2 regions of the Pseudoduganella sp. genome follow, and region 1 is predicted to be linked to the other one. Evidence: predicted binding sites of a transcription regulator. Region 1 holds the regulator's gene; the other holds the start of a gene.
What was found. Region 1 encodes LexA, which represses DNA repair genes until DNA is damaged. Its sites were predicted from a motif close to ACTGTATNNNNATACAGT; they were not measured.

Region 1 (5,850 bases):
ACGTGAACCCGGCGCTGACCGAGTTTGAAGCCTCCTGCTTCGACGGCAAGTACATCACCGGCGACGTGTCGGCCGAGTACCTGGACCGCATCGAGCAGGCGCGCCACAACCCGAAAAAGGCCAAGGTCGCGGAAGACGCGGCGCGCACCCAGCTGAACCTGAACACCGCCAATACGGAATCCTGATGAAGAACTACGGCTTCACGACCACCATCCTGCACAACGACCGCCAGAAGGGCATCGAACACGGCTCGCTGCACAAGCCGATCCACACTTCGGTGACGTTCGGCTATGCCGACGCGCGCCAGCTGGCGTCGGTGTTCCAAGGCAAGGAGCCGGGCTTCCGCTACGGCCGCCAAGGCAACCCGACGGTTGCCGCGCTGGAGGACAAGGTCAGCAAGATGGAGCAGGGCGTCGGCACGATCTGCTTCGCCACCGGCATGGGCGCCATCGGCGCCGTGTTCCAGGCGCTGCTGCGGGCCGGCGACCATGTCGTGTCGTCGTCGTTCCTGTTCGGGAACACCAATTCGCTGTGGCAGACCGTGGCCGGGCAGGGCGTGGGCGTCGATTTCGTCGACGCCACCGACGTCGCCAACGTGGCGGCCGCGCTGAAGCCGGAAACGCGCATGGTATTCGTCGAAACCATCGCCAACCCGCGCACCCAGATCGCGGACCTGAAGCGCATCGGCCAGCTGTGCGCCGAGCGCGGCATCCTGTACATCGTGGATAACACCATGACCTCGCCCTACCTGTTCCGCCCGAAGGACGTGGGCGCGGGCCTGGTGGTGAATGCGCTGACCAAGTCGATCGGCGGCCATGGCAATGCGCTGGGCGGCGCGCTGACCGATACCGGCGCCTACGACTGGACCAGGTTCCCGAACATCTTCGAGAACTACAAGAAAAACGCGCCGGCGCAATGGGGCCTGGTGCAGATCCGCGCCAAGGCGCTGCGCGACTTTGGCGCCTCGCTCGGGCCGGAAGCAGCGCACCACATCGCCGTCGGTGCGGAAACGCTGGCGCTGCGCATGGAACGCACCTGCGCCAACGCGCGCGCCCTGGCCGAGATGCTGGAGGCGGACGAGCGCGTGGCTGCGGTCTACTACCCCGGCCTGAAGTCGCACCCGCAGCATGGCATCGCGGCGGAACTGTTCAAGGACTTCGGCTCGCTGCTGAGCTTTGAACTGAAGGACGGCATCGACTGCTTCGACTACCTGAACAAGCTGAAGCTGGCGATCCCGACCTCCAACCTGGGCGACACGCGCACCCTGGTAATCCCGGTGTCGCACACCATCTTCTACGAGATGGGACCCGAGCGCCGTGCCTCAATGGGCATCGCCGATTCGCTGATCCGCGTTTCGGTCGGTATCGAGGACACGGCCGACCTGATCGCCGATTTCCGCAACGCCCTCGACTGACCCACTATTGCCCAGCCGTGATCAATATGGCTGGCCGAAGATGGCGCGGAAGCGCGCCTTCTGTTCGGCTGTCGCGGCTGGGTCGCGCAGCAGGTAGGTTTCCAGCATGCCGAATTGTTCCAGGCGCAGGCCGATATCGCGGAACAGGGGCGCCAGGTCGGGCGCTTTGCTGGTGGCGACGATGTTGTTAAGCAGCGGGTCGAGGTCGACGCCGCTGATCGCCTTGCCGATGCGGACAATGTCGGCCTGGTCGTAGGCCTTGCCCTTGTGGCCGAATTCCTTGTACATCTCTTTCAGCAGGGTATCCAGGCTGACCTTGCCCTTGCTGGCCTTGCGCAGTTCGACATCCATCGCCAGGCCGGCAATCGTGCCGCCGCCGTAGACCAGCAGCCAGTTGCGGTGTTTGTCCTTCACCGCTTCGCGCACGGTGACGGTCAGGCCCTGGACATTGCGGGCGACGTTCTGGCCGCGTGCGAGGTTTTCCAGCTGCTGGATCAGCATGCCGCGGTCGAGCAGCTTGTTGCGCGCCATGGTGATGACGGTGACGTAGTCGTTCACGCCTTCCTTGAACCATTCCTCGCTTTCATTTTTCGGCACCAGCGAGTGGCCGTCCCAGAAGTGGGCCAGTTCGTGCGCCATTACCTTGCCCCAGACCGGGCGCGACACCTCGCTGCCGTCGTCTTTCAGGTATTGGCTGAATGAGCCGGAGAAGGCGCCGCCGTCGCCGCTGTCGCCCTGGTTGATCACGACCAGGAAGCGTTGCGCCACCGGGCCGCGGCCGTACAGTTTCTGGTAGCTGTTCATCTGCTTGTCGATCATCGAGATGAAGGCTTCGCGCCGTTTCCAGTACTGCTTGCCCATCACCAGCGTCATTTCGACGCCGCCGGTTTTGAAGGTTTCGGCGCGCGCGGTGCCGAAGAACAGGGCGTTGTTGACCAGCTCGCGGCGCGACTCCGCGATGAAGACGCCGGGCTTGCCGCCGCTGCGCCATGGCGTGTTGGCCTTCCAGCCGGCGGGCAGGTCGAAGGCGACTTCGGTCTGGCCGTGCATCGCCACGCCGGGCACGATGAACAGCGGGTAGCCAACCGCCATCAGGCCTTCGTCGGTGTGGTAAGACACTTCTTCATTCCCGCCCGGCCACTGGTATTTGTCGTGCTCCAGGCGGATGTCGTAGGACAGGCGCAGGCGGCGGTCGCCATCGACCTCATATTCGCCTTCGCCTTTGTCATGCAGCTGGACGGCGTTGCCGGCCATATCGCGCACGGCCAGCTTTTCGATCAGGTCGGCCTGGCCGTTCTTCAACTGCGGAATCGGCATGACGTTGAACAGCACGAGCTCGCGGCCCTCGACCCAGACGTCGGCTTCGACGTGGGCGCGCCGCGCATCCTTGTCGATGCTGAGGCGGTAGTGGTTGGCCTGCTGGTCGAAAGCGGACGCGGACTGCGCTGCCAGCAGCGCCGCGGCGATGCATAAAGGTTTGAACATCTGGTCTCCCCGTGGGTGTTATCGGTATGTTGTGTAACTTTATGTTGCAAGCAGCCATGCGGGGAACATGCCTGCGACGAAATGCAGGAATCGCGGAACAGGCTGCGGGTTTAGCGTAGCGCTTTTTCCACAGCGGTTTTCGGGGCCGTGCGCGCCGCAGGCGATGGCGACGGGCTGCAAAAAGCCAGGGGCGGGAGGGTTAAAACGGCACCACGCCGGGCATGTCGTAAGGATGGCGCCAGCCCGGCAAGCTGCGGATGCGCTCGAGCCATGCCGCCACGTGCGGCGGGTAGCTGACGCTGGCCTGTTCCGGCCAGAACATGTAGCCGCATAGCGCGAAGTCGGCCACGCTGGGCGCATCGCCCAGCAGGAAGGCGCGGCCGTCGGCCAGCTCGTCATCGAGGCGGGCGATGTCGGCCGTGAAGCGGGCGCGCATCCATTCCAGCACGCCGGGCGGGTAGCCTTGCGGGTCGAAGCGCTGGCCGAAGCGCAGGTGGGGCAGGGAGGTGCCGATGCGGTTGGCTTCCCAGAACAGCCATTCGCGGCTGCGCGCCAGGCGCTGCGGCGTTTCCGCGCCAAAGGCTTGCGTGTGCTGCGCCAGGTGCAGGAGGATGGCGTTCGATTGGACGTAGGGCTGGCCGTCATGCACCAGCAGGGGCACTTCGCCATAGCGGGCGAGGCTGCGGAAGGGTTCCGGGCGCGCGGCGCGCTCGAGGCGTAAATCGATCTCCTGGTAGTCGTACGGCAGCGCTGCCACTTCGAGCATCAGCCGCACCTTGTAGGTGTGGCCGGATTCGGCGCTGCCGTACAGCGTCAGCATCAGTGCCAGGTCCGCATCAGGCCGACGGCCAGGCCTTCCAGGGCGAAGTCGTCTTCCGGGGTGACGGTGATGACCTTGAAGTCGGGGTTTTCCGGCAGCAGTTCGATGGTGCTGCCGGTCTTGCGGTAGGTCTTCACGGTGACGTCGTTGCCGATGCGGGCGACCACGACCTGGCCGTTGCGGGCGGTATCGGTCTTTTTCACGGCCAGCAGGTCGCCGTCCATGATGCCGATGTCGCGCATCGATTCGCCGCGCACTTTCAGCAGGAAGTCCGGTTTGGCGGAGAACAGGTTGGGGTCGACGCTGTAGGTGGTTTCCAGGTTTTCCTGGGCCAGGATGGGCGAACCGGCGGCGACGCGGCCAATCAGGGGCAGGCTGACCAGCATGCCGGCGGGGACCGCCGGCATGTCGTCGAATTCGACCTTGGCGCGCGGGGCCGGCGCGCTGGCGGCGCCGGTGCCGGTGGCGGTGCCGCCGAAATTGCCGGTCAGGCGGATACCGCGCGAGGTGCCGGCGGTGATTTCAATCGCGCCCTTGCGCTGCAGCGCTTTCAGGTGCTCCTCGGCCGCATTGGCCGATTTGAAGCCCAGCTCTGCCGCAATCTCGGCGCGGGTCGGCGGGAAGCCGGTGTTTTCGATCGCATCCTTGATCAGGTTGAGGATTTCTTCTTGGCGTGCTGTGAGCTTGATCATGGCGCTATGGTGAACTGTGAATATAGACAGTCTGTATTTTTGTACAGTATGAAACGAATTGCAAGCAATTTGTTGCACACGCAGAAAAATTTCGGCTTAATGTCGATTCGACAACCAATGGAGGGCGGGATGGGACGGTGTGCTTTCTTGCTGGCGGCGGGGATCTGTTTGTTCGGCGCCTTGATCCATTTTGTGGCGCCATTGCTGGGGCCTGACTGGTATGCCTTCCTGCAGGCGCCGCCCAAAGTCGTGGCGTCGGCCCAGGCCGGCGGCTTGCTGGCGCCGGCGGGCGCGCTGGTGATCGGCTTGCTGATGCTGGTCTGTGCGCTGTACGGGCTGGCCGGTGCCGGCTACCTGCGCTGGCTGCCGTTCGCGCAGATGGTGCAGGGGACGGTGGCGGCGGTGTGCCTGCTGCGCGGCTTGCTGGTGTTGCCTTATTTGTACAAATTCCCGGATCGCTTGCTGGCGTTTGATGTGGTGGCGTCGGTGGTCTGGTTCGCGGCCGGGCTTGGGTTCCTGGTGGGCATTTTGCGCTCGGCCCGGCACCCGGGGCTGGCCGATGCGGCAGGGGCATCAGACGCGCAGGCCCGCGGCGCGTAAGGCTTCGGCGGCCGATTCCGCGTCGAGCAAAGCGATTGCCAGGCGCTCGAGCTGGGCGGCGTTGGCGCGATCAATGGCGCGCAGCACGTTCTTGCCGGGCGGGCCGAATTTCACTTCCAGCTGAAGTTTGAGGGTCTGCGCCTGGCCTTTTGCCAATCCTATGGCTTCGCCCTTGGCTTTGCCCATCGCTTCACCTTTCGGGAAGCCATGCTTCATGCCTTGCTCGATGCCTTGCTCGATACCTTGTTTGATACCTTGCTGGATGAAGTGTTCGGCAATTGCGTAGTTGAGGCTGTTTTTATCCCACTTCTTGTGGTCTTCAAGAAAGTTATCGACGTCCATGGTGAATCTCCTTTGCCAGGCGGGCGGTAGCGGCAACAACCAGTCTAAGACCTCCTGTATCTCGGTAAGTTCCTTTAATTTTCCCCGCAAGGCATACAGGGGAAGCATCAATTGGAGCTTGTCGGCGCAGCGCCGGCCTGGGTTGCGGCGGGTCGCCAGGGCAATCAGGTGTGCGGCGATGGCGATCGATACCGGATCGAACGTGCGGCGCAAATCGCTGAGCGCGGCGCGATAGTCGAGCAACTTCGCAATCTGGAACTGGAACGCCATGCCGCAATGGTCGTCGCTCGAGTAGGGCCGCCAGCCCGGGCTGGGGTCGCCCAGGATGGCGAGGCTGATGACCGGCATGCCGAAGCGGTCGACCAGGCGCGCATGGTATTGCGCCACGCGCGCGGGGAATCGTGCCTGCCGGGAGCATTGGATTTCACAATGCAGGCATGCCTGGCTGCCGTCGCGCAGCGTCACAATGGCCACGAAGTCGGGCTCGCGTTCGCCGC
Region 2 (5,850 bases), on a different contig from region 1:
CGCCGCCCGGCCACATAGTATTCGGCCACGTTGGACGTGCGGCTGATCACGCCGATCGCGGCGTACAGCACGATGGTGGCGAACATGAACATGTAGCCGATCCACAGGCGCGGCATGCCCTCCTTTTCCAGCATGGCCAGCGCCAGCAGGAAGGCGCCGAAACAGGCGGTGAAGATCAGGTAGTAGCGCGACAGCTTCTGGAAGAAGGGTGTCTTCATGCTTCGTCCCCGCGCCGTGTTTCGCTGCGGTAGCGCCGCTCGAGCCCGTTCATGCGCCAGGCATAAAAGCCGATGATGGCCAGGTAGATCAGCGAGGCGCCCTGCGCCGCCAGGTAGAACGAGAGCGGCCAGCCGAACACGGACAGTCCGCTCAGCTCGCGCGCGAAGAAGATGATGCAGAACGTCGCCAGCAGCCAGCCGGCCAGCAGCCAGCCCGTCATGCGGCGCACGCGGCGCCAGTGGCGTTCGAGCTTATCCAAAATGCGGTACCTCGTCGTCGGCGGGCGGCGGCTCCACGCGCAGCGGGAAGCTGACGCGGAACAGGCAGCCCGGGTATTTGGGATCGGTGCTGCGCGGGTTGGCGAACAGGTCGACTTCCGCGCCGTGCTGCTGCGCCACCTCGCGCACGATGGGCAGGCCCAGGCCGGAGCCCTCGGTATTGCTGCCCAGGATGCGGTAGAAGCGCTCGAAAACGTGGCCGCGTTCGGCCGGCGGGATGCCGGGGCCGTTGTCCTCCACCTCCAGCAGGCCGTGCTGGGCGCTGCGCCGCACGCGCACCGTCACCGCGCCGCCGCGCGGCGTGTAGCGCAAGGCGTTGTCGATCAGGTTGGACAGCATTTCGCGCAGCATCAGCGCATTGCCGGCAATCGGCACCTCCTCGCGCGCCGGCTCGTAGCCCAGGTCGATGCCGGCGCTGAACGAGGCCTGCACCCAGTCGTGCACCGTGTCGCGCGCCAGCAGGTCCAGCTCCAGCGGCTGCATGGCGGTGCCGGCCTGCGGCTGGTTCTCGGCGCGCGCCAGCGCCAGCAGCTGGTTGACCAGGCGCGTGGCAGCCTCGGACGACTTGGCCAGCTGCTCCAGCGAGCGGTGCACCTCGGCCTGGTCGGTCTGGCGCAGCGCCAGCTCCGACTGCGTGCGCATGCCGGCCAGCGGGGTTTTCATCTGGTGCGCGGCGTCGGCGATGAAGCGCTTTTGCGAATCGATCGACAGCTTGAGGCGCTCCAGCATTTCATTGAGCGACTTCACCAGCGGCGTGATTTCCTCCGGCACCTGGCGCGGCGGGATCGGGCTCAGGTCGTCCGACGGCCGGGCGCGGATGCGCTCCTGCAGTTCGCGCAGCGGCAGCAGCCCGCGCGACAGGGCGAACCAGACCAGGGCCAGCACGATCGGCAGTATGATGAACTGCGGCAGGATCACGCCCTTGATGATTTCATTGGCCAGCTTGGCGCGCTTTTCCAGCGTCTCGCCCACCTGCACCAGGGCCAGGCGCGGCGGCTGCGCCTTGTCCTCCTGCAGGTTGACCCAGGTATAGGCCAGGCGGATCGGCGTGCCGTGCAGGGTGGCGTTGTGGAAGGCCACCGTGCCGGCGCGGTAGTTGTCCGACTCCGGCTCCACTTTCGGGTGCGGCAGGTCACGGTCGCCGTCCACGTGGCTGCCGGCCGGGCTGCTGATCTGGTAATAGATGTTGTCCACGTCGTCGGCGCGCAAGATGTCGCGCGCGGCGGCCGGCAGGCGCGGGATGGTGCCGCCCACTTCGCGCACCTGCTGCGTCAGCACCGTGACGGTGTCTTCCAGCGCATGGTCGAACGGCTGGTTGGCGATCGATTTGGCCACCAGGTAGGTGATGGCAATGCTCATGGGCCACAGCAGCAGCAGGGGAGCCAGCATCCAGTCCAGGATTTCGCCGAACAGCGAATGCTGGATTTCCTGTTCCTCGGCGGCCGGGGCGTACTCCCAGTCGGCGGCTGGCTGCTCGCCGTTCACTTGGCAGCCGGCGCGGGCGGCGGGTTGAATTTTTCGAGGCAGTAGCCGAGGCCGCGCACGGTGGCGATGCGGATGCCGCCCACTTCGATCTTCTTGCGCAGGCGATGCACATAGACCTCGATGGCATTGTTGCTGACTTCCTCGCCCCATTCGCACAGGTGGTCCACCAGCTGCTCCTTGGAGACCAGGCGCCCGGTGCGCGCCAGCAGGATTTCCAGCAAGCCCAGTTCGCGCGCCGACAGGTCCAGCATCTGCTCATTGATATAGGCGCTGCGCCCCACCTGGTCGTAAGTCAGCGGGCCGTGCTTGACCACGGTGGAGCCGCCGCCCTGGCCGCGCCGGGTCAGGGCGCGCACCCGTGCTTCCAGTTCGGACAGGGCAAAGGGCTTGGCCATATAATCGTCGGCCCCCAGGTCGAGGCCGTTGACCCGCTGCTCGACCGAATCGGCAGCCGTCAGGATCAGCACCGGCAGCAGCGAGCTGCGCGCGCGCAGGCGCCGCAGCACTTCCAGCCCGGACAGCTTGGGCAGGCCCAGGTCCAGGATCAGCAGGTCGAATTCCTGGGTCGAGAGGGCGGTGTCGGCCTCCTGCCCGTTTTTTACGCAATCGATCGCATAGCCGGACTGGCGCAGCGAGCGCGTCAGGCCGTCCGCGAGGACGCTGTCATCTTCGGCTAATAGGATACGCATAGGGCTAATGTACTCCGCCTTTGATCTTTCGCAAAGATTTCAAAAAAGGGGTTGCCAAAAACACTGTTTGTTTATACAGTACCGCCTGTACACCGTAGTGACCCAACTTATTTAGCGCGAGAGAACATCATGGACGACAAAAAAGCAGCAGTACCTGCATCGGAAAAAGCCAAGGCCCTGGCCGCGGCGCTGGCCCAGATTGAAAAGCAGTTTGGCAAAGGCTCCGTGATGCGCATGGACGCATCCGCCCCGATCGAGGAAGTGCAGACTGTCTCCACCGGCTCCCTGGGCCTGGATATTGCGCTCGGCGTGGGCGGCCTGCCACGCGGCCGCGTGGTGGAAATCTACGGTCCTGAATCGTCCGGTAAAACCACCCTGACCCTGCAAGCCATCGCGGAAATGCAGAAAATGGGCGGCACCTGCGCCTTCATCGACGCCGAACACGCGCTGGACGTGGTGTATGCCCAGAAACTGGGCGTCAACCTGCACGAGCTGCTGATCTCGCAGCCGGACACCGGCGAGCAGGCCCTGGAAATCTGCGATGCGCTGGTGCGCTCCGGTTCCGTGGACCTGATCGTGGTCGACTCGGTCGCCGCGCTGACCCCGAAAGCCGAGATCGAAGGCGATATGGGCGACTCCCTGCCAGGCCTGCAGGCGCGCCTGATGTCGCAGGCGCTGCGCAAGCTGACCGGCACCATCAACCGCACCAACACCCTGGTCATCTTCATCAACCAGATCCGTATGAAGATCGGCGTGATGTTCGGTTCGCCGGAAACCACCACCGGCGGTAACGCGCTGAAGTTCTACGCCTCGGTGCGCCTGGACATCCGCCGTACCGGTTCCATCAAGTCGGGCGACGAGGTGATTGGCAACGAGACCAAGGTCAAGGTCGTCAAGAACAAGATCGCGCCGCCGTTCAAGGAAGCCCACTTCGACATCCTGTATGGCGAAGGCACCTCGCGCGAAGGCGAAATCATCGACCTGGGCGTGGAAGCCAAGATCGTCGAGAAGTCGGGTTCCTGGTACAGCTACGGCGGCGACCGTATCGGCCAGGGCAAGGACAATGCCCGTACCTTCCTCAAAGAGCGCCCAGCCCTGGCGCGCGAAATTGAGAACAAGGTGCGCGCGGCACTGGGCGTGCGCGAGCTGCCTGCCGTGACTGACGATGGCGAAGAAGCGCCGAAGCTGCGTGCGGTCGACTAAGACCCGGTAAAGCGGGGTCTGACCCAAGGGTCAGACCCAAGGGTCAGACCCCATCTACCCCACGACCACCGGCTCCGGCACACCCAGGGTCCGACCCTTGGGTCGTACCCTGGTTTACCGGGTTTTAAAAAATGCCCCTCCCCAAACCCACCCTGAAAGCCCGCGCCCTGCGCCTATTGAGCCAGCGCGAGCACTCCCGCCTCGAACTCGCCCGCAAGCTGCAACGCCACGCGGAAGAGGGCGACGACGTCGAAGCCCTGCTGAACTTCCTCGAACAAAACAAATGGCTCTCGGAAGAACGCTTCTCCGAGAACCTGGTACACCGCCGCGCGGCACGCTACGGCAACAGCCGCATCGTCGCCGAGCTGCAGCACCACGGCATCGGCGGCGAGATGCTGGCCGAAGTCAAAGAAAGCCTGAAGGAAGACGAAGTCGAGCGCTGCTGCGAAGTCTGGCGCCGCAAATTCGGCGAAGTGGCCGACGATCCCGAAGGCCGCCAAAAGCAATTGCGCTTCCTCATGGCGCGCGGCTTCTCGCAGAAAGCCATCCGCACCGCCATGAAAGGCACCATGCCTGATGAGGAAAGCTGAAAGCGCTCTGGCAGGTATGCTACACTTCGATAGTTTTATGCAGCACCGCGGGTGCGGTGGTTGTCCGTAGAAGCTGCGGCGTACTGTTTTAGCTGCTTATAATTTTGGCCACTTTTGTGGCATCGGTCTTATGTCCCTGTCAAATCCTGTCTCCCGACGAGCGCTGCGGCACACGCGCGCCATAGACATCCAGGCGTTCGCGCGCGAGGATGGCCTGTGGGATCTTGACGCCCATATCACGGACATCAAATCCTTCGACACCATGCTGGCATCCGGCCCGCGCAAGGCCAACGAGGCCCTGCACGACCTGTGGCTGCGCGTGACCGTCGATAAGCAGCTGACCATCGTCGATGCCGAAGCATGTTCGGACGCCGTTCCTTATCCCGGCCATTGCGACACGATTGGCCCAGCCTACAAAGCCTTGATCGGCCTGAACCTGATGAAGGGTTTTCGCCAGGCGGTCAAGGAGCGGCTGGCCGGTGTGCATGGCTGTACCCACCTGACAGAATTGGCCCAGGTGCTGCCGACGGCAGCCGTGCAAGCCTTTGCCAACGACGTCTGGCCGGTGAACGAGCGCTCCAGCACTGCGACTGAAAAACCGTTCCAGCTTGACAAGTGCCACGCCCTCAAGACCGATGGCGGGGCAGTTGCCGAGTTCTACCCACGCTGGTCCGTCAACAAGACGGAAGCAGCCTAGGTGCTGTACAAAATACATCTAACCAAATCTACAGGTATTCGAAAGAAGGGAAAGCCAGCATGAAAATCCATGAGTATCAAGGCAAAGAAATCCTCCGAAAATTCGGAGTGACCGTACCGCGCGGCATCCCGTGCATGTCCGTGGAAGAGGCAGTGAAAGCTGCTGAAACCCTGGGCGGCCCAGTATGGGTTGTGAAAGCACAGATCCACGCCGGTGGCCGTGGTAAGGGCGGCGGCGTGAAAGTTGCCAAGTCGCTGGAACAGGTGAAAGAATACGCCGACCAGATCATGGGCATGCAGCTGGTGACCCACCAGACCGGCCCGGAAGGCCAGAAAGTCCGCCGCCTGATGATCGAAGAAGGCGCCGACATCAAGAAGGAACTGTACGTTTCCCTGGTGACCGACCGCGTGACCCAGCGCGTTGTCCTGATGGCTTCCTCCGAAGGCGGCATGGACATCGAAGAAGTCGCTGAAAAGCACCCAGAGCTGATCCACAACGTGGTGATCGATCCAGCCGTCGGCCTGACCGACGCCGACGCCGCCGACGTGGCGCGCAAGATCGGCGTGCCGGATGCATCCGTTGCCGACGCCGTGGCCAACCTGCAGGGCCTGTACAAAGCCTACTGGGAAACCGACGCTTCCCTGGCTGAAATCAACCCACTGATTCTGACCGGTTCCGGCAAGGTCATC

Region 2: recA (recombinase RecA) is a predicted target of LexA. The motif match lies at 2,734-2,751, and genes of this name have one in related genera.

What each region holds. Positions count from the first base shown of each region.
Region 1 covers NZ_JAYSCO010000015.1:25,265-31,114, reverse strand. The annotation lists gene purF (amidophosphoribosyltransferase) at 1-185, shown strand, start outside; gene ACE3TQ_RS09645 (cystathionine gamma-synthase family protein) at 185-1,414, shown strand; gene ACE3TQ_RS09640 (hypothetical protein) at 1,436-2,899, opposite strand; gene ACE3TQ_RS09635 (glutathione S-transferase family protein) at 3,099-3,719, opposite strand; gene lexA (transcriptional repressor LexA) at 3,719-4,411, opposite strand; gene ACE3TQ_RS09625 (hypothetical protein) at 4,541-5,011, shown strand; gene ACE3TQ_RS09620 (hypothetical protein) at 4,985-5,850, opposite strand, start outside.
Region 2 covers NZ_JAYSCO010000002.1:51-5,900, reverse strand. The annotation lists gene ACE3TQ_RS01015 (sodium:solute symporter family protein) at 1-218, opposite strand, end outside; gene ACE3TQ_RS01010 (DUF4212 domain-containing protein) at 215-478, opposite strand; gene ACE3TQ_RS01005 (sensor histidine kinase N-terminal domain-containing protein) at 471-1,982, opposite strand; gene ACE3TQ_RS01000 (response regulator) at 1,979-2,671, opposite strand; gene recA (recombinase RecA) at 2,801-3,874, shown strand; gene recX (recombination regulator RecX) at 4,006-4,464, shown strand; gene ACE3TQ_RS00985 (DUF2889 domain-containing protein) at 4,595-5,161, shown strand; partial or broken gene ACE3TQ_RS00980 (ATP-grasp domain-containing protein) at 5,221-5,850, shown strand, end outside.